DNA from 3 places in the Lysinibacillus sp. A4 genome. Region 3 is predicted to be linked to each of the others. Evidence: a T-box and tRNA genes for the amino acid it is inferred to sense, from the RefSeq annotation. Region 3 holds a T-box; the other regions hold tRNA genes.
The links. A T-box is a leader RNA that pairs with one kind of tRNA and senses whether it is charged. The one in region 3 lies ahead of ileS (isoleucine--tRNA ligase), so its partner is inferred to be a tRNA-Ile.

Region 1: it has a tRNA-Ile gene. The T-box ahead of ileS (isoleucine--tRNA ligase) is inferred to sense a tRNA for this amino acid. The anticodon was not compared.
Region 2: it has a tRNA-Ile gene. The T-box ahead of ileS (isoleucine--tRNA ligase) is inferred to sense a tRNA for this amino acid. The anticodon was not compared.

Annotation. Positions count from the first base shown of each region.
Region 1 covers NZ_JANWTB010000019.1:513-5,390, forward strand. The annotation lists tRNA gene NY607_RS23245 (tRNA-Thr) at 1-47, shown strand, start outside; tRNA gene NY607_RS23250 (tRNA-Tyr) at 55-138, shown strand; tRNA gene NY607_RS23255 (tRNA-Trp) at 143-216, shown strand; tRNA gene NY607_RS23260 (tRNA-His) at 265-340, shown strand; tRNA gene NY607_RS23265 (tRNA-Gln) at 350-424, shown strand; tRNA gene NY607_RS23270 (tRNA-Lys) at 438-510, shown strand; tRNA gene NY607_RS23275 (tRNA-Arg) at 529-605, shown strand; tRNA gene NY607_RS23280 (tRNA-Pro) at 621-697, shown strand; tRNA gene NY607_RS23285 (tRNA-Ala) at 713-788, shown strand; tRNA gene NY607_RS23290 (tRNA-Ser) at 802-894, shown strand; tRNA gene NY607_RS23295 (tRNA-Phe) at 901-976, shown strand; tRNA gene NY607_RS23300 (tRNA-Gly) at 982-1,055, shown strand; tRNA gene NY607_RS23305 (tRNA-Ile) at 1,060-1,133, shown strand; tRNA gene NY607_RS23310 (tRNA-Asn) at 1,141-1,217, shown strand; tRNA gene NY607_RS23315 (tRNA-Glu) at 1,219-1,290, shown strand; gene NY607_RS23320 (nitric oxide synthase oxygenase) at 1,860-2,906, shown strand; gene NY607_RS23325 (hypothetical protein) at 2,958-3,488, shown strand; gene NY607_RS23330 (CynX/NimT family MFS transporter) at 3,556-4,764, opposite strand.
Region 2 covers NZ_JANWTB010000003.1:612,357-617,234, forward strand. The annotation lists gene NY607_RS08385 (ABC transporter substrate-binding protein) at 1-452, opposite strand, end outside; gene NY607_RS08390 (FecCD family ABC transporter permease) at 612-1,613, shown strand; gene NY607_RS08395 (FecCD family ABC transporter permease) at 1,613-2,668, shown strand; gene NY607_RS08400 (ABC transporter ATP-binding protein) at 2,684-3,478, shown strand; tRNA gene NY607_RS08405 (tRNA-Glu) at 3,618-3,689, opposite strand; tRNA gene NY607_RS08410 (tRNA-Ser) at 3,692-3,782, opposite strand; tRNA gene NY607_RS08415 (tRNA-Asn) at 3,794-3,870, opposite strand; tRNA gene NY607_RS08420 (tRNA-Ile) at 3,875-3,951, opposite strand; tRNA gene NY607_RS08425 (tRNA-Gly) at 3,953-4,026, opposite strand; tRNA gene NY607_RS08430 (tRNA-Phe) at 4,032-4,107, opposite strand; tRNA gene NY607_RS08435 (tRNA-Asp) at 4,166-4,241, opposite strand; tRNA gene NY607_RS08440 (tRNA-Met) at 4,245-4,319, opposite strand; tRNA gene NY607_RS08445 (tRNA-Ser) at 4,373-4,465, opposite strand; tRNA gene NY607_RS08450 (tRNA-Ile) at 4,481-4,557, opposite strand; tRNA gene NY607_RS08455 (tRNA-Met) at 4,565-4,638, opposite strand; tRNA gene NY607_RS08460 (tRNA-Ala) at 4,667-4,742, opposite strand; tRNA gene NY607_RS08465 (tRNA-Pro) at 4,758-4,834, opposite strand.
Region 3 covers NZ_JANWTB010000004.1:85,719-100,322, forward strand. The annotation lists gene NY607_RS08925 (winged helix-turn-helix domain-containing protein) at 1-634, opposite strand, end outside; gene NY607_RS08930 (diaminopimelate dehydrogenase) at 1,117-2,097, opposite strand; gene NY607_RS08935 (hypothetical protein) at 2,381-2,692, shown strand; gene yeiL (transcriptional regulator YeiL) at 2,788-3,450, opposite strand; gene NY607_RS08945 (MFS transporter) at 3,548-4,699, shown strand; gene NY607_RS08950 (oxalate decarboxylase family bicupin) at 4,736-5,920, opposite strand; gene NY607_RS08955 (aminotransferase-like domain-containing protein) at 6,249-7,691, opposite strand; gene NY607_RS08960 (LysE/ArgO family amino acid transporter) at 7,802-8,404, shown strand; gene ileS (isoleucine--tRNA ligase) at 8,447-11,539, opposite strand; T-box leader at 11,601-11,839, opposite strand; gene NY607_RS08970 (DUF3221 domain-containing protein) at 12,005-12,979, opposite strand; gene NY607_RS08975 (sigma-70 family RNA polymerase sigma factor) at 12,972-13,490, opposite strand; gene NY607_RS08980 (Lrp/AsnC family transcriptional regulator) at 13,552-13,995, opposite strand; gene NY607_RS08985 (DJ-1/PfpI family protein) at 14,137-14,604, shown strand, end outside.

The DNA of each region.
Region 1 (4,878 bases), on a different contig from region 3:
GACTTGTAATCAGTAGGTCGTGGGTTCGACTCCTATCGCCGGCACCATTCCCTTGGAGGGGTAGCGAAGTGGCTAAACGCGGCGGACTGTAAATCCGCTCCTTAGGGTTCGGCGGTTCGAATCCGTCCCCCTCCACCATTTTAGGGGCATAGTTCAACGGTAGAATAGAGGTCTCCAAAACCTTTGGTGTGGGTTCGATTCCTACTGCCCCTGCCAGGTATTGAGGTACTCGTTCATAATACAGCTAATATAATCTATATAGTGGCGATTGTGGCGAAGTGGTTAACGCATCGGATTGTGGTTCCGACATTCGTGGGTTCGATTCCCATCAGTCGCCCCATTTTAAAATTGGGGTATAGCCAAGCGGTAAGGCAACGGATTTTGATTCCGTCATGCCTAGGTTCGAATCCTAGTACCCCAGCCATTTTTAATTTCACGAGCCATTAGCTCAGTTGGTAGAGCATCTGACTTTTAATCAGAGGGTCGAAGGTTCGAGTCCTTCATGGCTCATCATTTTTTAATTAACATGCGCCCGTAGCTCAATTGGATAGAGCGTCTGACTACGGATCAGAAGGTTATGGGTTCGACTCCTGTCGGGCGCGCCAATAAAATCATGTTTACGGAATGTAGCTCAGCTTGGTAGAGCACTTGGTTTGGGACCAAGGGGTCGTAGGTTCGAATCCTGTCATTCCGACCATCTTTCATGTTAAATGGGGCCTTAGCTCAGCTGGGAGAGCGCCTGCCTTGCACGCAGGAGGTCAGCGGTTCGATCCCGCTAGGCTCCACCATTGTAATATTTTTGGAGGTATACCCAAGTCTGGCTGAAGGGATCGGTCTTGAAAACCGACAGGCGGGTAACACCGCGCGGGGGTTCGAATCCCTCTACCTCCTCCATTTTTCGGGTCAGTAGCTCAGTTGGTAGAGCATTAGATTGAAGCTCTAAGTGTCGGCGGTTCGATTCCGTCCTGACCCACCATTATTGCGGGTGTAGTTTAATGGTAAAACCTCAGCCTTCCAAGCTGATGTCGTGAGTTCGATTCTCATCACCCGCTCCAAAATGGGCCTATAGCTCAGCTGGTTAGAGCGCACGCCTGATAAGCGTGAGGTCGATGGTTCGAGTCCATTTAGGCCCATCATTATTCCGAAGTAGCTCAGTTGGTAGTAGCACCTGACTGTTAATCAGGTTGTCGCAGGTTCGAGTCCTGCCTTCGGAGCCACGGCCCGTTGGTCAAGTGGTTAAGACACCGCCCTTTCACGGCGGTAACACGGGTTCGAATCCCGTACGGGTCATCAAGCATGTAGCACAGATGTGTGTTACATGCTTTTTTCTATTCTCCTTTTTGTTAATCGATAAAAGATAATGCAATAGCAGAAAAAGACCTATTGGCAAGGTGAAGGACTAAATTTCATTCCCCTAGCATCTTTCTATGGGCTTCCAATAAACCGCTTTACTTACCACGTACACTTCATGGTCAACATTTTTGTGAAGGCGCTTGACTTCTCTAGTATAGCGATACAGGCGCAATCCTGCCCAGAGAATTAGTGAAACTGGTTCTGCTCTATGCGAAAGCGAAGTACTAGCAGCAAGTAAGTAGCTCAGAGCGATTAGTCTTTCCATCATTTATAAAAATTCTATTGATTTCTTTGTTCTGCAATCCCCTGAAAAAGGCTACATGACTACTGTAGCCTTTTTATAATAATTAAAATCTTTCTCCCTTACATTCTCTTACGAAAAAGAGTCTATAGAGTAAATTTGAACAAACTATTTCATATATAAAATATGTATGTTTTTTCGATTACTATTTTCATGGTGCTTGTTGTTTTGTTCCTCTAATATGAGGATAAGTGGAGGAATCGATATGAATATACAGGAGATACAGCAATTTTTAAATCTATATCAGACAGAACAAAATGAATCAGAACTTTGGTTAAAGAATAGATTACAGGCAGTTAAGGATGCAGGTGAATATCATCCAACAACAGAGGAGCTAGTTTTTGGTGCACGGGTGGCATGGCGAAATAGCAATAAGTGTATTGGACGTCTGTTTTGGCAGTCACTGCATGTGGTAGATGCACGTGATGTTTTAGATGAAAAGGCTATTTTTCAAAAATTACTAGAACATATTGATTATGCGACAAATCATGGGAAAATTCGTCCAACTATAACAGTGTTTGCTTCAGATAGAGTACGGATTTGGAATCATCAACTAATTCGTTATGCAGGCTATGAAACAGATGCAGGCATTATTGGAGATTCACAGTCCATTAAATTTACAAAAGTGTGTGAGTCGTTAGGATGGAGAGGTAAAGGAACTGATTTTGATGTACTACCACTCGTTATACAGGTGGATAATCGTGCTCCTCAAATGTTTGTAATTCCTGAAGAAAATATAGTAGAGGTCTCAATCCGCCATCCAGAGTCAATCGATGTGGAGAAATTAGGAATGAAGTGGTATGCTGTACCCATTATTTCGAGTATGCGTTTTCAAATGGCTGGAATTGATTTTCAAGCAGCTCCATTTAACGGCTGGTATATGGGAACAGAGATTGGTGCACGAAATTTAGCAGATCATGATCGTTATAATATGTTACCTGCCATTGCAGACATTTTTAATCTTGATACAACCAAACATGCGTCTCTTTGGCGTGATCGTGCTTTAGTAGAACTTAATATTGCTGTTCTTCACTCATTTAAAGAAGATGGTGTGAGCATTGTTGATCATCATACAGCAGCTCAGCAGTTTAAATTGTTTGAGGAGGCAGAAAAATCAACAGGAAGAGAAGTGACAGGCAACTGGACATGGTTAATCCCACCACTTTCCCCTGCCACAACGCATATATTCCATAAACCCTATGTAAATATTTATCATACACCAAATTATTTTTATCAAAAACCATGCTATTAGTGTAAAGGAATTGTTTACTTTCAATACTTTTGATGAGAGAGGGCGCTTACTATGTTAAATCAGCAAATTCCCAATATCCCATGGAGACAATTGACGACACCTTATGGTAGAGGTACAGCCATTCCTAAGCTGATAGAACAGGAGCAATACACACAACTAGCTGAATTAATTGAACATCAAGGTACACTGTGGCAGGTGACACCATGGGTTTTGCTTGTCCTGCTAAAAAAGCTTACTAGTAAAAAATTAGAGGTTGTCTCATTACAAGAGGTACAGTTATATTTAGCTGTGGCACATGCTATTACCAAGGATTATCTCGAGCCAGTCAATACTGTTAAAAATATGCAGGAGCTATTAGACGTCAACTATTTGTGGATAGAAAATGAGGATAATGATGAACAGGAGTGGGAGAAAGAAACGCCAAAGGGCTATGAGGAGCAAGCTTTTGTAGGCTATTACTATTATAGTTATAGGCTTTTACAAGAGGCTGTTCCTATTTTTTCTACTATAACAGCTCGTAATAATGAAGCATCAGAATGCCTTGCTGAATTGCTAACATTACTCCAGCAACCCGACAATTAAGTAATGTGTAAACACTATATAGAAATAGAGCAGATGGAGGAATCTAATCCACCTGCTTTATTTAATTTTAATGCACATATTCATCCTTAGAGGCTCTCATTGAGCAAAAGAAGAGTAACATTGCTACAACGACAAAGAGCCATCCCGCAATATTCCAGCCGCCAAATAAATCATGCAAGTAGCCAAAAAGAATAGGACCAATTGCGGCAAATAAATAACCCAAAGATTGTGCAAAGCCTGATAAATCTGCTGCTTCAAATGCAGTACGAGTACGGAGAGTGAAGAACATCATTGCTAGGGCAAATGAAGAACCACCTGCTAACCCTAGAAGAACCATCCACAGTACCCCAAGACTTGTCCATTCCATGACAACCCCAACAAAGCCTACTAAATAGAAGGATGTAAACATCAATACAAGTGGGCGTTGAGAAGTCATTTTACCGGCAATAATAGGCACTGCTAAGGCCATTGGTACTTGTGAGAATTGCATGATTGAAAACATCCAGCCAGCTTTATCAGGGGCTAAACCTTGAGCAATATAGATCTCAGGTATCCAAGCTGCTGTTGTGTAGAATAATAAAGATTGTAAACCCATTGCCCCTGTGACAGCCCAAGTAACAGGTGATTTCCATAAAGGTGTACTGGTCTTTTTAGATGTAGTAACTGGTTCCGGTTTATTTGACTTTAGTTGAGGTATCCAAATTAAGATTGTAATGAGAACGAGTATGAGTGCAATGGAAAGTGCACCTTGCCAGCCTAACCATGAATTAGCTATCGGATAGCTAATACCAGCACCAAGGCCTGCAGTAAAATTCATGGACATGGTGAAAAAGGCCATTAATAAACCCACATGATAGGGAAATTTCAATTTCAATAATCCTGGAATTAGTACATTTCCAAAAGAAATGGCTACGCCAATTAACACAGTACCCAATAGAAGTAATTCTGTAGTACCAAGTGAACGTAGGACAATTCCTAAGGCCAAGAGAAAAGTTGATAAAAATAATGTTAGCTCAAGCCCTAGTTTGCGTGCTACAACTGGTGCAAATGGAGATATAACAGCAAAAGCCAGCAATGGTATCGTTGTTAGAAAGCCTGCCAATACATTAGATATTCCAAGATCTTCACGGATAAAGGATATAATTGGGCCAACAACAGTTAGTGGCATTCGTAATGTAGAGGCTATAAAGATAACTCCAAAGACTAAAAGTAAGGTTGTTCCTTTCCAGCTAATTTTTTTACTTGGAAAACTAGTGGAATGATCATTTGTAGTCAAAATAAAATCCCCCCTAATAATAATCATTCTAATTGAACTACTATAACACTTTATCACACTATTAAAAATAGTAGAAGATTCATAAAATACAGAACATTTATGGTTGTATTGAAA
Region 2 (4,878 bases), on a different contig from region 3:
TCACCACGTAATGTATCAGAAAACACAGTTGGAGCAATTTTGCTAAGTTTAGCATAATCTTTTTCTTGTCGTAATTTATTGCCAATGATTAAATCTGGCTTTAAAGAAGCAATTTTTTCGATATTTATTTCATGTTCAATACCGACAACCTCTACACCTTCCATTTGATCCTTGATGTGATCATACCATGGATCGCCTGTCCAAGATTGAACAGCACCTACTGGTTTAATACCTAGAGCTAATAATGCTTCTGTTCCTTCATTAGTTAAAACAACGATACGTTTTGGTGTGTCTTTTACTTCAGTTGTCCCCATTGCATGGTCAACACTGTAAGCATTGCTTTCTTTTGTACTTTCTTCTTTGGCATTATCTTTAGAAGTACCGCATGCTGCCAGAACAAAAATAGCAACCACAGCTAGTAAAACTAATAGTTTTGGAAAAGCTTTTTGCACCTTTTCTTCCTCCAATGTATATGATAAAATGTTTAAGCATATTTGACGAGAATGAAAATCACTTTCATCTGTCTAAGAACGATATTAATCGTATTGTATGTAACTATCAATGTCAATAACTAATTTATTAATTTTCCAAGAAAAGAGTACACGTTAAATATGATATTAAAAAATAATTATTCTAAAATGATTGCTTTACTAGTAGGAGTCATACTATTACTTCTTTCTATGGGGATCAGTATTGTGTATGGTTATGCAAATACTTCTATTCAAACTACGTATGAATCTTTTAGACAATTTAACCATTCAAATGAGCATCTTATTATTCAAAATGTTCGAATTCCAAGAGCTCTTATAGCCAGTTGCGTTGGTGCTTCATTAGCTATTACAGGCGTGCTTATGCAGACCTTAACGAAAAATCCATTAGCCTCTCCTGGAATTTTGGGCATTAATGCAGGAGCAGGCTTTGCTGTTGTCTTTGCCATGATTTTTTTCCACATTTCAAGCTTGCAATCTTTTGCGTGGATTGCATTTCTTGGTGCAGCAATCGCTGCTTTATCCGTTTATGGGATTAGTTTCTCAGGTAGAGATGCTGTTACTCCAGTGAAAATAACTTTAGCTGGTGCTGCCATCAGTGCCCTATTTGCATCATTTACGCAAGGTTTACTCGCTACAAATGAAGCAGAGCTTGATCAAGTTTTGTTTTGGTTAGCAGGTTCTGTACAAGGTAGAAAACTTGAAATTCTACTATCTGTTCTACCATATCTAGTAATTGGGTGGATTGCTGCCCTCATCATTTCCCCCAAAATGAATATTCTCGCTCTTGGCGATGATGTAGCAAGAGGTCTTGGTTTACGTTTAGGACTTATGAAGATATTGGTCGGTCTTATTGTTATTTTTTTAGCAGGGGGAGCAGTTGCAATTGCTGGCCCCATTGGTTTTATAGGGATTGTCGTTCCCCATTTTGCGCGCAAGTTTGTCGGCACTGATCATCGATGGCTTATTCCTATGGCTGCTTTACTTGGGGGGATACTTTTATTGCTGGCTGATGTTGCGGCTCGTTATATTATCATGCCACAAGAAGTTCCAGTAGGCGTCATGACTGCTATGATTGGCACACCATTCTTTATTTACCTTGCGCGAAAAGGTGGAAAAAAATAATGAAACATGTAAAAACAATTCGTTTACTTCAACAAAAAATTTCATTTTTAATAGATGTACAAGCTATAAAAAAATTAACAGTGATTTGCATACTAACTCTTGCCGTGTTCTTTCTTAGTGCATCATTTGGTGATTCATTCATCAATCCATTTAAAGTTTTACAAGCTTTTTTTGGTTACGGCTCAGATTTTGATCAACTGATTATTATTGATTTTCGAATGCCTCGAATTTTCATGGCCTTGTTTGCTGGAATGGCGTTAGCCGTCGCAGGTGCAGTTTTACAAGGAATCATTAAAAATCCACTTGCCTCACCTGATATAATCGGCATATCTGCTGGTGGTGGGGCAGCGGTTGTTGGTTTCTTAGCCATTTTCAGTGATTCTAATCACTCTTTAACAGTTAGTATAGAGTGGTTGCCATTAGCAGGATTCATAGGTGCTACTATCGTCGGATGTATAGTCTACCTATTTGCTTGGAAAGATGGTGTCACACCAAATCGTCTTGTCTTAATCGGTATTAGCGTGTCGGCATTCATGCAAGCAATTACTACAATGTTAATGATTATCGGCCCAATTTATCAAGCAAGTGAAGCGAATAAATGGATTACGGGTAGTGTCAAAAGTTCGGATTGGGATCAAGTACTAATCGTTGTTCCATTGATTATTGTACTTCTACTTATAACCTTTTTTATTACTCGGCAGTTAAATGTTCAAGAATTAGGTGATGATACAGCATCAAGCCTAGGGCAGCCTGTTCAAAAAACACGCCTTTACTTAATTCTATTATGTTCCAGTTTAGTAGCGAGTGCCATAGCATTTGCTGGTGCTATTGGGTTTGTAGGATTAATGGCTCCTCATATTGCACGACGCATTGTTGGTTCATCGTTCGGTGTACTTATTCCAGCATCCGCTGCAATTGGTGCATTGCTTGTAATGGTTGCAGATATTATAGGTCGTACAGCATTTAGCCCATTAGAAGTACCCGCAGGCGTCTTTACTGCTGCTATCGGTGCTCCTTACTTTATCTATTTATTATTTAGAAACCCTAAAAAATAAAGGAGTCTATACTACATGACTGAATCTTTATTAACCAAATCCCTAACATTAAGTTATGGTGATTTTAATATTATCGAAGATCTCAATTTATCTATTCCTTTGAATGAAATTACTGTATTAATCGGAGCGAATGGCTGTGGAAAATCCACACTCTTACGCTCCATTGCTCGATTATTAAAACCTAAAAAAGGCTCCGTTTTATTAGACGGTGAGGATATTTTTAAATTATCAACAAAACAAGTGGCTAAAAACCTCTCTATTCTTCCTCAATCTCCTGTTGCACCAGAAGGCTTAACTGTCCTACAACTTGTGAAACAAGGTCGCTATCCTTACCAGAGTTGGCGACAACAGTGGACTGAAAAGGATGAAGAAATCGTTTTAAACGCTTTAAAAGCTACAGGCACTGAGCATTTACAAGATAGACCAGTAGATGAGCTATCAGGAGGACAACGTCAACGTGCTTGGATAGCTATGACTCTTGCTCAAGATACAGATATCATTCTTTTAGACGAGCCTACGACATACTTAGATTTAACTCATCAAATAGACGTTTTAGATTTACTATACGAATTGAACCAACAGCAAAAGCGAACTATTATTATGGTCCTACATGATATTAATCTTGCTTGTCGCTATGCCGATCATATTATTACAGTGCGTGACCGTGGTGTCTATCGTCAAGGGAAACCAGAAGAAATTATGACCACTGATTTAGTTAATCATGTGTTTGACCTTGATTGCCAAATGACGACAGATCCAATCTTTGGTACACCTCTTTGCATCCCATATGGAAAAGGACGAAAAATTTAATCACTATTTTAAAAAAAAACAAGCCTACACAGTTTAATCATTCTGTGTAGGCTTTCATTTATTATAGCTAAGTTATAAATCTAAATATCAAGTAAATTAAAAAGTGCAGTAGATGTAAATTCATCTACTGCACTTAGTATGACCCGTACGGGATTCGAACCCGTGTTACCGCCGTGAAAGGGCGGTGTCTTAACCACTTGACCAACGGGCCCATGGCGGAGAAGGAGGGATTTGAACCCTCGCGCCGGTTACCCGACCTACACCCTTAGCAGGGGCGCCTCTTCAGCCTCTTGAGTACTTCCCCAAAATAAAAAATGGCTCCGAAGGCAGGACTCGAACCTGCGACAACCTGATTAACAGTCAGGTGCTACTACCAACTGAGCTACTTCGGAATAATGGTGGGCCTAAATGGACTCGAACCATCGACCTCACGCTTATCAGGCGTGCGCTCTAACCAGCTGAGCTATAGGCCCTTGGAGCGGGTGATGGGAATCGAACCCACGACATCAGCTTGGAAGGCTGAGGTTTTACCATTAAACTACACCCGCATAAATGGTGGGTCAGGACGGAATCGAACCGCCGACACTTAGAGCTTCAATCTAATGCTCTACCAACTGAGCTACTGACCCATTTCGTCCATGCTAAGCTTTCTCACTCTTTTGCTTCTCATGACTTTTATTTTAAAAATGGCGGTCCCGACCGGGATCGAACCGGCGATCTCCTGCGTGACAGGCAGGCATGTTAACCGCTACACCACGGGACCTTTTGGTTGCGGGGGCCGGATTTGAACCAACGACCTTCGGGTTATGAGCCCGACGAGCTACCACTGCTCCACCCCGCGATAATTTTATGTTGTTTCGAGTTTTTAAAGCACCATTTATAAAAATTTAAAACTGGAGGAGGTAGAGGGATTCGAACCCCCGCGCGGTGTTACCCGCCTGTCGGTTTTCAAGACCGATCCCTTCAGCCAGACTTGGGTATACCTCCGTTACAATATATAAATGGTGGACCTTGCAGGACTCGAACCTGCGACCGGACGGTTATGAGCCGTCTGCTCTAACCAACTGAGCTAAAGGTCCTTTAAGATGGCGGCAGAGGGGATCGAACCCCCGACCTTACGGGTATGAACCGTACGCTCTAGCCAGCTGAGCTACGCCGCCAGGATCTTTATACTGGTTAATTTACTTATGGTGGAGCCTAGCGGGATCGAACCGCTGACCTCCTGCGTGCAAGGCAGGCGCTCTCCCAGCTGAGCTAAGGCCCCATAATTTTTTGGAAATGGTCGGGAAGACAGGATTCGAACCTGCGACCCCTTGGTCCCAAACCAAGTGCTCTACCAAGCTGAGCTACTTCCCGTTGTTCTTATGGCGCGCCCGACAGGAGTCGAACCCATAACCTTC
Region 3 (14,604 bases):
GTACATCTACGTATTCTTCAAAAAACACCGAAATTTCCTCAGCCGAAAATGCTAGTTCGTCCTCTTTCATAACCAGCCATCTTTTTTGCAGCCTTAGTTTCCTCATAATATCCCAATTGGGTAGTGTTCTTGAAGCAATAATAAAATGAATGCTAGGTGGAGCAAATTCAATAATTTTTTCCATGAAATAATTAATAGGAAAAACATGGTCTACTAGGTGAAAGTCATCTATCACGATAAGAAGAGACTCGTCTATATCACAGAGGCAATTGATAAATAGCTTATACCAACGATTGAGCTCATCCATTTTAGGAAAGCGTGATAATTGATCCCACCCATCAAATGTATGACCAAATTTCGGTATGACACGCTGTATACTGAAAATGAGATGTCTCAAAAAGGGTAATAAATTATCATCTTCATCAGAAATACCATACCAAGAAAATGTACTTGATTCGGTTGCAAGAAATTGAGTTAGAATGGTTGTTTTACCATACCCAGCACCGCTATGCAAAAAAGTACAAGTATGGTGACGACTTTTCTTTAGCGTTCGCATTAGTGTTGCTCTATTAATACAATGCGTGGATGGATTGGGCGCCATACATTTTGATTGAATAATAATATCTGCTGTCATCTAAACATAACCTCCATATTTTGTAAGGTTACAAAAATTTCTACAAAAATTCAGATTATTAAATTATTGACAGTTTACCATATTTTTTATGTATTTTTATAGATTTTATCCCCATTTTTTGTTTGAGGGATGGAAGTAGAATTTAGTTGGTATTTTCTTCCTAATTTTAGTATCCTGTTATATTACTAAAATTTAGAAGGAAAGTGGTTAAATGAACCGTCTTTAAATATAGAGATTATACGAGTTCCGATTATAATGGACATTAAATTAAACTGCTTTACCGAGCGAATGAATTTGAGTGAAGTATGGATATGTGGTTATTGCAATTCCAAAAGACTTAGTACCATTTATGAAAGAAAATTTAACAGTGGCAACTAGAAAGGCTATTCTTGCTATAAAGGAAGCATTAATTTTAGCAAAAAGTTAGACTCAAAAAAATTCCCGATTATCAACTCAATGATAATCGGGACCATTAGCTACAATTATAGTAATTCTTTACGTAATTCAGCAGCTGATTTTGGCGAAAGCAGGCTGTATGGGATATCAAATACTGTTTTCGCTCCTTTATCACCCGCTTGACTTAAACGGTGTGCTGCACGTGCATAAGCCACTAATACGCTAGATGTAAAGTTTGGATTACTGTCCAGTTTTAATGAGAATTCGAGAATTTGTTTATCGTTTGCACCACTGTCACCACTGCGAATGACAAAACCACCATGTGGCATACCAGTATGATTTGCTTTAAATTCATCTTCAGAAATGAAGTTCACTGTTGTGTCATATTCATCGAAATAGTTAGGCATTGTGACAATTTCTTGTTCAACCTTTGTTGCATCTGCACCTTCTTCTAATACAACCCAACATTCACGTGCATGTTTTTCACGTGTTGTTAGTTCAGGGTTTTCACCGTTACGAACTCGTTCTACCGCTTCTTTAATCGGTAATGTGTATTGAACAGCATTTTTTACGCCTTCAATACGACGAACAGCATCTGAATGTCCCTGACTTAGGCCATCGCCCCAGAATGTATATGTTGTACCAACTGGTAATACCGATTCTCCAAGTAGACGATTTAAAGAGAATAGACCTGGATCCCAACCAACTGAGATAACAGATACTTTACCAGATTTTTGTGCCGCTGCATCTACAGCATCGAAAAATTCAGGAATTTTCGCATGTGTATCGAAGCTATCAATTGTATTAAACCATTGTGCAAAATGTGGACCTTGCTCTGGTAAATCTGTTGCAGAACCGCCACATAAAATCATAACATCAATGTCGTTTTGGAATTTTTCAGCGTCATCTACTAAATATACGCTTGCATTGCTTGCTACGTTTACTGTTGAAGGATCACGTCGTGTGAACACTGCTACTAATTCCATATCTGGATTTTGTGAAATGGCATACTCCACACCACGTCCTAAATTTCCATATCCTACAATACCTACTCGAATTGCACTCATTAAAAATTCCTCCTAACGATTTCGCGACTTTGTGAAAACTTTCACGTTAAATCTAATTACAATAATACTTCGTGTTAGAAAAATTCACAATAGTTTGAGTATGAGTTTTTAAAAAGAATTTATATCAGTTTTCTATGGTTTTTATCCCATAATGGTATGAATACGGTTACAAATCACTAAATTTTCCATGAACCTTAAAGTTATTGTAAAAGCCTTGTAAATAACGGCTATTTTCCCACCTAGTCTTGTACAATAACTGTAACGACAAAAGGGGGCATGTTGAATGAAAAGTACTGGTTACTCATCAAGGACAGCATTGGCACAAGGAGAACTACTTGCATTCCATATGACACAAAACTCAATGAACAAGCATAGTGAATCGATACAAAGTGGCAGTAAGCAACAAGGAGATTTTCCAACAAATAATCATTTATGTATCGGTGTTTTACCTTTTGACGTTTTAGAAAACATCCCTGACCTCTCCATCCAAAAAAACAAGGTAAATGAAGTGGACTTTTACCATAGTGGTAAGGATATCGCTCGCTGGTTAATTAAAAAAAGTGAATACAACAAAAAAGGATTTGACTTCATTTAAAGAAGTCAAATCCTTTTTAATTTATAACTTATAAAATTGAATTAATTCCCTCAGCTGATCTGCACTAATAGGCAACCTTTATGGAATGGTTGTTTTCATAGTATTTCCTGTGCAAGCTGTGCGAGACGGTTTTTATCAATAATTTGGTAGCCTGTCTTACGCTTTTCCAATATCCTCTCTTCACAAAACTGTGCCAAAACATATAGTAAATGGCGATAAGAGACCCCTAAATATTCGCAGATTTCCGTATGTTTTTCCTTGTAGACACCTTGGTCGGCTGATAATTGGATAAAGGCTGCTAAGCGATTTTCCAGCGGATAGGCCTGATTTTGTGTATATTTAGATGTCATTTTTGTCGCTTTTTCCCCTAAAAATACACAAAGTCTACGTAAAAACAAAGCATCCGCAAGTAACTTCTCCTTACATGACTGTGTAATCGAATAGCAAATTGTTTTGGTGACGGTTTGTATCCCCTTTGTATACCTAGCCTCATTTAACAATTCAATTTCCCCCATAAAAAGAGGAGCTTCTAGGTATTCAATAAGTGAAACCTTCCCATTTTTATGTGTCATATAGAGCTTCGCCTTTCCTTCTATCATGTAATACACGGTGTCTGGAAAGGAGCCTTCCTGGAAGATCCACTCCCCCTTGTCAAACTGGCGGACTTCTAAATAGGGATTGATATCAAATGAGAAAAAATCATCGATCGGATATTTTTCAAGATAATGGGTACGGGCTTCAGCTGTTAAAATATGCATTTTTTACTCTCTCCTATAAAAAATATGAGATATCTCACATTATTGTAGCGATGAACATGCTATTATTCAACATAGTTAATGGAGGTACGGAAATTATATGAACAATCAACGATGGCTTTCTCAGAATTTCTTTACATTTTTTATCACTTGGGGCATTTTCTTACCCTACTGGACAGGTTGGCTGGTGGATGCGAAACATCTAACCGTCTCGCAGGCAAGTGTAGTGATGGGCTGTGGGCTCCTAGCTCGTGCCACATCCAATCTCTTCTTCTTCCCAACACTTGCAAAATACGTACACAATAAACGACTCATTACAATTTTAGCAATAGGCTCGTTGCTAACTGCCTTGCTCTATATTCCAAGCTCAGGCTTTACAGCATTATTAATCGTGACCATTTTATTTAGTGTTTTTTACCCAGCGCTATTACCTGCTGTGGAAAGCAGTGCTGCTACGCTTGTGCAGTATGGCAATATTCATTATGGTAAAAGCCGTTCCTATGGTTCATTTGGCTTTGTCATCGCTGTTTTAATTATTAGTATGCTGACAGGCATTTTTGGAAAGAACATCATCTTTTGGAGCATGATTATAGGGTTGGTGGGCATGTTACTTATGCAACAATTAGCAACACCAAAGGAATTACTCGTAGTACCAACAAAAGAACAGCGTGCAAAATCATTGTCGATGAAAACACTATGGACTATCAAAGGCTTCCCGATTGTTTTATTCATCGTGATCTTGCTACAGGGTGCACATGCCTCCTATTATAGCTACGGTTATATTTATTTAGAAGATTTACAGGTTGATCCATTCTATATGGGTATGATTATTAATATCGCTGTTATTTGCGAAATTCTTTACTTTATGAAGGCTGATACGTTATTGACGAAATGGCGCTCATCATCCTTATTACTCTTAGCAGCGAGCGGCTCTTCCCTACGTTGGTTACTTATCTTTTTGTTCCCAAATGTCTGGGTATTTATCGCTTCCCAAACCTTGCACGCATTATCCTTTGCATTAGCACATTTTGCCTTTATTCGCTACTTAACAAAAGCGCTACCAAAGGAACAAATCCCCAATGCACAAGGTTTATACTCTGCATTAGCTATGGGCTTAAGTACCGCCATCCTTACATTTTTAGGTGGCTATTTATACGAAATATCACCAGGTCTGTCCTTCGCAGCCATGCTCATTTGTACAATACCAGCCATCGCTATTTTGCTAATGACACGCAAAAAATATCAATATTAAACAAAAAGCAGGTGGAGAACTTCTCACCTGCTTTCTTTATTTCGGATAATAGGAAAAACCAGGATATTTTACAACTGGCCATTTTTCTTTTCTGAGCGCCTCAAGCAGCTCAGGACCGACCTGTAAATTACTTTGCACCAATTCTGTCGGCGTTAACGCCATCCATTGATTTAAGGATACATCCTGGAATCGATCACTTTTAAACATTTCTAAAAACCATAATGGCTCTGTTCCGGTGTTTTCAATATAATGCCCCGTGGCAAATGGTACATAGCCAACATCTCCCGCCCGATAATCAAATGTTCGAGCCGTTCCATTTCCTGTGAAAACTGTCATACGTCCTTTTCCTTGCAGATAATATTGCCATTCATCGTTGTTAGGATGCCAATGCAACTCCCGCATCGCCCCTGGCTCAATTTCCACCAGTGCAGCCGCGATATTTTTAGAGATTGGGAAATTAGTCGAATCGACAATGCGCACACTGCCTCCAGGTGTTTTTAATGGTGGCTGTGCCAACAGACGATGTTTAAAGGTTTGTGGAACCTCCCCATAAGGAGATTGCACTTTTTGAGAATCAATTGGCCCCGGAACCTGATCCTGATAAATATATACTTGTTCATTCGGGATGTGATCGAAAGCATTGATAGGAACCCCAAAATTCGCTGATAACACTTCTTTTGGCGTATGAGCAAACCAATCCGAAATTGACAGTGTATTCAGATCAGAGAAATGCCCATCATCAAATACTAATAAAAATTCACAGCCGTCCTCAAGTCCTTGAATGGAATGAGGAATGCCAGGTGGAAAATACCATAAATCACCAGGTCCCACATCCGCTATAAAGTTACAACCATTCTGATCAACAGCCGTAATGCGAGCATGACCAAGCAGCATATAAGACCACTCTGCCTGTTGATGCCAGTGCAGCTCACGTACGCCCCCTGGTGTCAAACTCATATTCACACCCGCCAAAGTCGTAGCAATCGGTAATTCACGAACCGTAATTTCCCGTGACCACCCACCTTGATTTAAGGTCATATGCGTGTCTGAAAACGAGAATCGTAAATTTGGAATCAAGCCCGCATCAGTCGTTGGTGGCACTAGCATATCAGGATTTTCGAGATCCCTCATAATATCCCGTGGCCCTTTATCCACCCCTCCAGCCCCATCACCTCGAATAGGCTGAGGCACCTGAAAATAACCCGGTGGCAAATTTTCCAATCATTCACCTCTTTATGTTTGTAATCAAAATAAAATACTTCTATTCTTCTAAAATGTATGGATAGACGGCTTGGATTATTCACTTTCTTTTCTGTCAGTGGGTTGGCTGACTAAGCATAGATACTTTATTGAGAGAGGAGCTTGCTACATTGATCACTTTTCGCTAATTTTGGAGCGGGTTCTTCAGTTGTTTGATCACTTCTCATCTACTTTGGAGCGGATTCCTTACTTGTTTGATCGTTTCTCAACCACTTTAGAGCGGGTTTCTCACTTCTTTGATCACTTTTAGAGCAACCTTCTCTCGTTTCCCTAACTTCAGGACAAGCCCTTATTTACTCTTTCGTCCAATAGCCTCCACCACACATTCATGTAGGATTTGTAAGCCTTCCTGTAATTCTTCATAGGTTGCATAGGCGTAGGATAGACGAATATGATGATGATCTTGTGGATCGTAGATATAGCCGGGATTGATTAATACTTGCTGCTGCAACAGCTTCATAAAGAAGTCTTTATCTACAAGCGGCTCATGAAACTTGAGCCAAATATAAAAGCCTCCCCTTGGTTTGCTCCAATTCGCCACATCTGTAAACTTCTCCTTTAAAAGCTGTTCCGTAAAATCGGCTCGCTCCTGTAATTGTTGACGTAATCCTGCGAGATGCTTTTCATATTTTCCTGATTGCAGCCAATGTAGGACAATTTCCTGAGAAATGGCACTTGAGCCATAGTCCGTTTGCATTTTTATATCGGCTAATCGCTCAATGACAGTGGTTGGACCGATGAGCCAGCCAATGCGTAACCCTGGGCTTAAGGTTTTAGAGACGCTGCCAATATAAAGAACTTGTCCGCTATTATCCATGGCCTTAAGCGGCGGTGATGCCTCTTCAAAAAGCAATTCATGATAAACATCATCTTCTACAATCGGAATCCGTGATGCCTGACAAGCTTCATATAGCTGTTCTTTTTCTCGTGTTGTCCATACATGACCTGTTGGATTATGTAAAGTAGGAATGGCATAAAACACGGCTTGTTTCTTTCGTTTCCTTTGCGCTAATGTTTGAGCAAGCTGTACATCACGTTCAATACTAATCATTTGCATGCCAACTGACTGAAAAGGGTGAACAGAATTTAAATAGGAGGTTGGCTCCTGAAACACAATAGACCCTTGCTCTAATAAGCCAACAGCAATTAATTGTAGTGCCTGAAGTGCACCTGAAACAATACAGACGTTTTGAGGCTCAGCAGGAATGCCTCTTTTTTGAACATATTTACAAATAGTTTTACGAAGCTGATCATTACCTTGTGGCGAAGAGTAGCCTAATGCTTTGGGTTGAAAGGATAGCTCTCGCAGTGAAGCTTCTATTTCCTCGGTAGGCAACAAACTGGGTGCTAGCTCTCCCGTTCCTAAACGAATTACATCCTCGCGCTGTTCGTATTCGTTAATTAATTGGATGGTGTGGTAGTTTGGCTTGTAGATGCTTGTTTCGATATAAGTTTGCCAATTCGGCTGTGTTTGTTGGATTAATGCATGCCAGGAATTGTGCGTAACATAAACACCAGAGCCTATCTTTGCTTCAAGAATGCCCATTGCTTTTAATTCCTCCAAAGCCTGCTGAACTGTGCTTCGATTCACATCGAACTGCATGGCCAGCTGTCTTTGGGTAGGTAGTTTTGTCCCTGCTGCCCAGTCTCCTCGCTCCACATTGGCTGTTATCCACTGTACAATCTGCTGCTGTAATGTATTATCACTTCTTCTATTCGGCTGCCAGCTCATGTTCCTTCTCCTTCCATGCAATAAAATTGGGTGGATAAAAAACCATCCAATTGGTCGTTTTCTTTTAGTTATACCATATCTAAAATAAGTAAAGAAAGGAGGAATGGTCATTGGAAGCTTTTCTTCATGGGATCATTTTAGCATTTGGACTCATTTTGCCATTAGGCGTACAAAATGTTTTTGTTTTTTCACAAGGTGCTACACAACCAAGTTTATTACGTGCTTTGCCAGCAGGTGTGACTGCTGCGATCTGTGATACACTGCTTATTCTACTTGCGGTATTCGGTCTGTCATTAATAGTTCTACAGTTTGAGTGGTTGCGTATCACTTTAATGACTATTGGTATCATTTTTTTACTTTACATGGGCTATAGCATTTGGCGTTCAAATCCAGCAAACACTGAAAATAGCGAAGCATTGCCTATAAAAAAACAAATTCTCTTCGCACTCTCTGTATCACTTCTAAATCCACATGCTATTTTAGATACAATCGGTGTTATTGGTACAAGCGCATTAAAATATAGTGGAACCGAGCAAATAATGTTCACTGTTGCTTGTGTGTTCATTTCCTGGCTATGGTTTTTCGGTCTCACATTGACTGGCGCCTCGTTCAAAAAACTAGACGGCTCTGGAAAATTGATGCGACTATTTAATAAATGCTCCGCCGTCTTTATTTGGGCAACAGCATGTTATCTCGCAAGTGGCTTATTTTAACGTACATAGAAAAAGCTCAGGAGGTAACCCTGAGCTTTTCTTTTATAGAGTAACAAATAAAGTGAGCTTTTCATTAAACAATGACGTCTCAATGGATTTTGCATGAGGCCATTGCTCACCATAATGAATAGCTTTAACTAATACATTTTCTTGTAATAAAGCTTCGTGCTGCTGAATCATGAAAAGTACCCCTGCACTACCATTAAAGGCAATCGATACATATTGCGCCACTGGTAGCTGCCATTTTTTTCGTGCATCTTGTATAGTACGAATCAATTCTCGTATTTGCCCTTCTTGTAGTAAGCTCTCTGTAAGTTGAACATTCATCAAGACACGGCAAGTGCCATCCTCCGCTAAAATATAATGGTCCTTGACGATTGATTCAGCTATTACATGTTCTCTTAATAATGTTAGCTGTTGACCGTCCATCATGAGATCCATAGTTTCATGATGTTGTAGCCTTTGTTTCTCTTCCTCTGTTAATGCCAACACATACTCTGTTACTTGATGAACCTTTGGACCAAATGCCGCTCCCGCTGTTTTAAAATTCAATTTATAATGCACGCTTTCATAGGCTGAAAAATCATGTGTCCATCTACAAGCTTTGATGTTTAACTCATCCTGAATGAGTTCGCTATAGGCTTGGTAATCCGACAGTTCACCTTTTAGGGCAACAATGAGTTCACTTAAAGGCTGCTTGACCTTTATTCCCTGACTATTGCGAATGCTACGTCCAAGTTCCACAACTGTTAAGACCGTTGCCATTTCTTGTTCAAGCTTCACATCCACTAGCTGATCGTCGAATAGTGGATATTCCTCAAGATGAACACTTTTTCCACATAGTTGACGGTAGATATCCTCTGCTATAAATGGTGTAAACGGTGCTATTAATTGACAAATGGATGTCAGTGCCTCGTAAAGTGTGCTAAATGCACCTCGTTTATCTGCTGTCATTCCATTTGCCCAAAATCTAGCACGTGAACGACGTATATACCAATTGCTTAATTCCTCCACCAATTGACCAATTTCTCTTGTAGCCTGTGTAAATTGATAATCATCCATAGAGGTTATGACAAGCTGGATAGTGTGATGTAAGCGGGACAATATCCAATGATCTAGCTGTGAACGTGTACCTGTATTTGTAGCATCATACGTAAAGTTATCGATCTGGGCATACATGTCATAAAATTTAAACGTATTGTCGAGTGTATCCACCAGCTTAGATTTCGCATCTAAGACAATTTTCTTCGAAAAACGCTTTGGATTCCATGGTGAGCTATCAACTAAAAATGCCCAACGTAGAGCATCTGCTCCATACTCCTGGATTAACTCAACAGGCTCTAATGCATTGCCTTTACTTTTGGACATCTTCTGTCCATGCTCATCGAGTACATGCCCTAACGATAGCACATTTTTATAAGGTGGTTTTCCTGTAAACAAGGTCGATACTGCTAATAAGCTATAGAAAAATCCTCGCGTTTGGTCGATGCCCTCAATGATCACATCTGCTGGAAACTGATGATGAAAGTTCGCTACGTCTTCAAAAGGATAATGCTGTTGGGCAAATGGCATCGAGCCACTGTCAAACCAAACATCGATAACTTCAGGTGTACGTTTCATGTCGCCCTGGCAGACAGGACAGGTACAGACAATGGCATCTATAAATGGCTTATGGAGCTCTAATTGTTCTTTGACAGCTCCTTTGGCTAATTGTTGTAGCGCTGCAACACTGTTAGGTGCCTCCTCATGATTGCAATCCTGACAAATCCACACATTGAGTGGTGTTCCCCAATAACGATTACGACTAATATTCCAATCCACTAAGTTTTCTAGGAAGTTGCCAAATCGTCCATCCTTAATATGGCTAGGGTACCATGTCACCTGCTGATTATTTTGTAAAAGCTGCTCTTTTAATGCCGACATTTTGATAAACCAGCTATCTGTTGCATAGTACAATAATGGTGAGTCACAGCGCCAGCAATGCGGATAGCTATGCTCATATTTTTCTTTAGCAAATAAAAGCTCTTTTGCTGCAAGCATTTTAATGATATCGACATCACAATCTTTCACAAATCGTCCAACAAGCTCAGGTACCGCTTCTGTATAACAGCCTTTAAGATCAACTACATTGACAAAGGACAAGCCATGTTGCTGCACCGTTTTATAATCGTCCTCTCCATAAGCAGGTGCTATGTGTACAATTCCTGTTCCACTATGCTCTGTCACATAATCTGCCATGACAACTGCATGCCCTTTATCTACCTTTACATAAGAAAATGGTGGTTGATAGGAAACACCCGCAAACTCATGCCCATCATGCTCACTTACTATTTCTACAGGCTCTGTAAAAACCTTTGATAACAACGATTTGGCTAGTATATAGATGTTGTTTGCATGCCTTACACGGACATATCGAAGAGCAGGATTCATAGCCAAGGCTACATTGGCTGGTAATGTCCAAGGCGTCGTTGTCCAGCCTAAGATATATTCGTCTCGATCCTCTAGCTTAAACATTGCAGTAACGGATAAATCCTTAACATCCTTATAGCCCTGTGCCACTTCATGAGAGCTTAAGGAAGTTTGACAGCTAGGGCAATAAGGTGAAACGCGATGTCCTTTGTATAACAGTTTTTCCTTGTGAACATGGCTTAAAATATGCCACACAGATTCAATATAGTCATTACTTAATGTTAAGTAAGGATCATCCATGTCAAGCCAGTAGCCAAGCTGCTCTGTAAAAGTACGCCATTTTTGCTCATAGGTAAAAACGCTCTTCTTACATGCTTGAATAAATTGCTCCACCCCATAGTTCTCAATCTCCTGCTTTCCTGAGATTCCTAATGCCTTTTCTACCCCTAATTCCACAGGCAACCCATGTGTATCCCAACCTGCTTTGCGTTCAACTAAATAGCCTTGCATTGTTTTATAACGTGCCACCACATCTTTTATGGTTCTACCAAATGCATGGCCGACATGTGGTAAACCATTCGCTGTTGGGGGTCCCTCATAAAATACAAAGGGCTGCTGTTCAGCACGATTAATTACGGATTTTGCAAAGGTCCCTTCTTGCGCCCATAATGTACGAATCCTTATTTCTCGTTCAACCGTTGTTTCTTTCTTTTGTTCTTTCTGCATATTAGTTCCTCCTATACAAGTAAATTTGTATAAAAGGCATACAAAAAACCCCGTCCCAAGGAAAAGGGACGGGGTTAACCGCGAATACCACCCTAATTCTATTGACACGATGGCCAATAGCACTCAGCAACGTACAATCATACGTGTTCTTTTTAACGGTAGACACCCGGATTAGCTTACTCCATTCAGCTAATCTTCTCAGAGAGGATTTTCATATAACACCTGCACACCGACTTCCACCAAATGTCGGCTCTCTGTAGAACAAAGTGAAACACTACTCTTTCTCATCAACGAATTTGTATGCTTTTATTGTCCTTCATCTTAGCAAATTACCAATTGTCTGTCAACGGTGGACAATCTTAAAGAATTTCGTTGAGACAAGTGGCAATACTTTGATGGAGATCAGCATATTGTGGCTGCTGAATGATTTGAATCAAAAATGTTTTACTATTGAATAGCTTCTTGTTAGTGAGATTCCTTTACTATTACTATTTTCATCTCTACGATATCCTTATAATCAATGAATGGCTGAGCATCATCGTTCCCAATCGACTGTCTATACTGAACTTCTACTCGATCACCAACTGATAGTGTTTTCGGGACATCCACTAGAGGGAACCATGTACCATTACTGTGTTTTTGCACTAATTCATCGACAGATTTTTGACCAACCTCGCTAGCCAAGACGCCTGAGACAACTAAAAATTCATGTTCCTTAATCGCTAAGACGGTTCCACTTCTGATGAGCTTCATTTGGCTGTCCTTTTCAGGGATTTTATATTTTTTTCGTAAGGCGGCAATGTCTTTATGATAATGTTGTTCTAAATAATTCATGGCTTCTTGCTCGACAAGCCATGTACGAATGGGATTACTTACATCCTTATAATCGGCTTGACTTGCCTCCCATAATAAGTCAAATGTAGCCATTTTATAGGCAATTGGCTTGCCATAGTTCTCGATAAACCCTTCGTTTGTGACTTGCAACATTTGCAGAAGCTTATCATAAGTTGGCCGAGTATCATCCTCATAGCTCCACTCTTGCATGAACTGTTCGAGTGCCTTATCTACTTGCTCTTGTGTAGGTACTAGTTTTTTCGATTGCGCATAAGCAAAGGTCGATTCAAAATATAAAAAATTATCAAAGCTTGCCTTATATAAACGATTCTTTCCGTTCATAAAAGAATCAAGTTGTAAATATAGCTCTAAAATCCGCTCATCTAATACGGGTGGAATAGTAGAAGCTTGCTGTTGTTGTTCATTATATTGCTGATATATAAACAGCCCTATGCAGACACTTAAAATCATAGCCAAAACACCATATGGCCAACGTTTTGCAGATTTTTTTTCTTGGCGTTGCTGTAAATGCTGAACCACATTTGCCATCACACGCTTTTTACTTTCTGATAAATCCCTTACTACACGAGCATCCATTTTACTCATGCAGGAGCACCTCCCATTCAACATGCTGTAATTGTAGCTTCAATAACTCTCGCCCACGACGTAGCCTTGTTTTGATGGTGCTTTCAGGAATCGTTAACAGCTCTGCAATGTCTACCACAGACATTTCTTCAAAATAAAAATGTATAATGACCTCTCGCTGTTTGAAAGGGAGAGCTAGAATCGCATTTTCAATCAAAGTACGTTCATCTTGCTGTACAAGCATATCTCTTCTCATAACGGTTTGCTGCGGAAAAATCTTCTGTTGCACTTGAATTTTCCGATAGGTCCAGCTACGTAAATAATCTTTACTTCGATTACTAACTAATTTTGATAAATACGCCTTTAGCTCCCCACGTTCCTCATAGTTTTGCTGATTATCATAGAACTTAATAAAGACATCCTGTACGATATCTTCAGCACTTTGTAAATCTCTAACATAGTAAAAGGCAAGACGAATAAGCCTCTCTGTATGCTGTTCCATTATTCTTTCCAGTTCATGAATTAGCAACATTCTTCCTCCTCTCTACCCTGTAAACGGTGCTCACGGCTTCGAGGTTTGCCTTTTTTGTCATTTACTCCAAATCATTGTCAGCAAATGGTGTAATCACCTGTTTTTCCGTTGAAGATAATACGATATTAGTAGAAGGTGTGCCATAGGGCATAGCCGCATCAATAAATTGTTCCAATGTTTCTACTGAATAGGTCGCTAATTTAACAATATAGCTAATTTCCCCAGCCACTCGATAACATGCCAAAACATCAGGATGAGCATTACAAAATGAAGAAAGACTTTTACAATCAATGGACTTAAATAAAATAATGGCTTCAATCGTACGCTCCATCTTTTTCAGATTTACCTTTGCATGATAGCCTTCAATTACACCCTGCTCCTCTAGCTTTTTGACTCTTTCAATAACGGCAGGAGAGGATAAATGAACGGTAGTGGCTAATTCCTTCATCGAGATTTTGGCATTTTGCTGTAACTGCTGTAAAATTTGTGTATCAATATGATCCATGGTCCATCACCTTTCTAAATAAATTATTTATGACATAATACCTTTTCAAATAAAGTTTTTCACCTAAAATCCATTATACAACGTATGTAATCTTTTCTCCCTTTTGTTTACAATAAAAGCAATAAAGGAGGCAAAATAAATATGAAAAAAATATTGTTACTATTAGCAAATGGCTTTGAAGCGGTGGAGGCAAGCGTATTTACCGATGTGCTCGGGTGGAATAAGTGGGAAGGTGATGGTACAACAGATGTGGTTACGGTCGGCCTGCATGAACAGCTGGAATGCACCTGGAATTTTAAAGTCACTCCTGAAAAATTGCTCCATGAAATTGTAGTAGAGGATTTTGATGCATTAGCGATTCCTGGAGGCTTTGAGGAAGCTGGTTTTTATGAGGATGCGTTTAGCGAGGAATTTCAGGCAGTCGTTCGCCACTTTGATGAACACAAAAAACCGATTGCAACAATCTGTGTAGCTTCTCTTATTTTAGGCCACTGTGGAATTCTTCAGCATCGTCAAGCAACAACCTATAATCATCCAACAAGTAAACGTTTAGCACAGCTAAAGGGCTATGGCGCAACAATTGTCAACAAGCGCATTGTGCAAACTGAT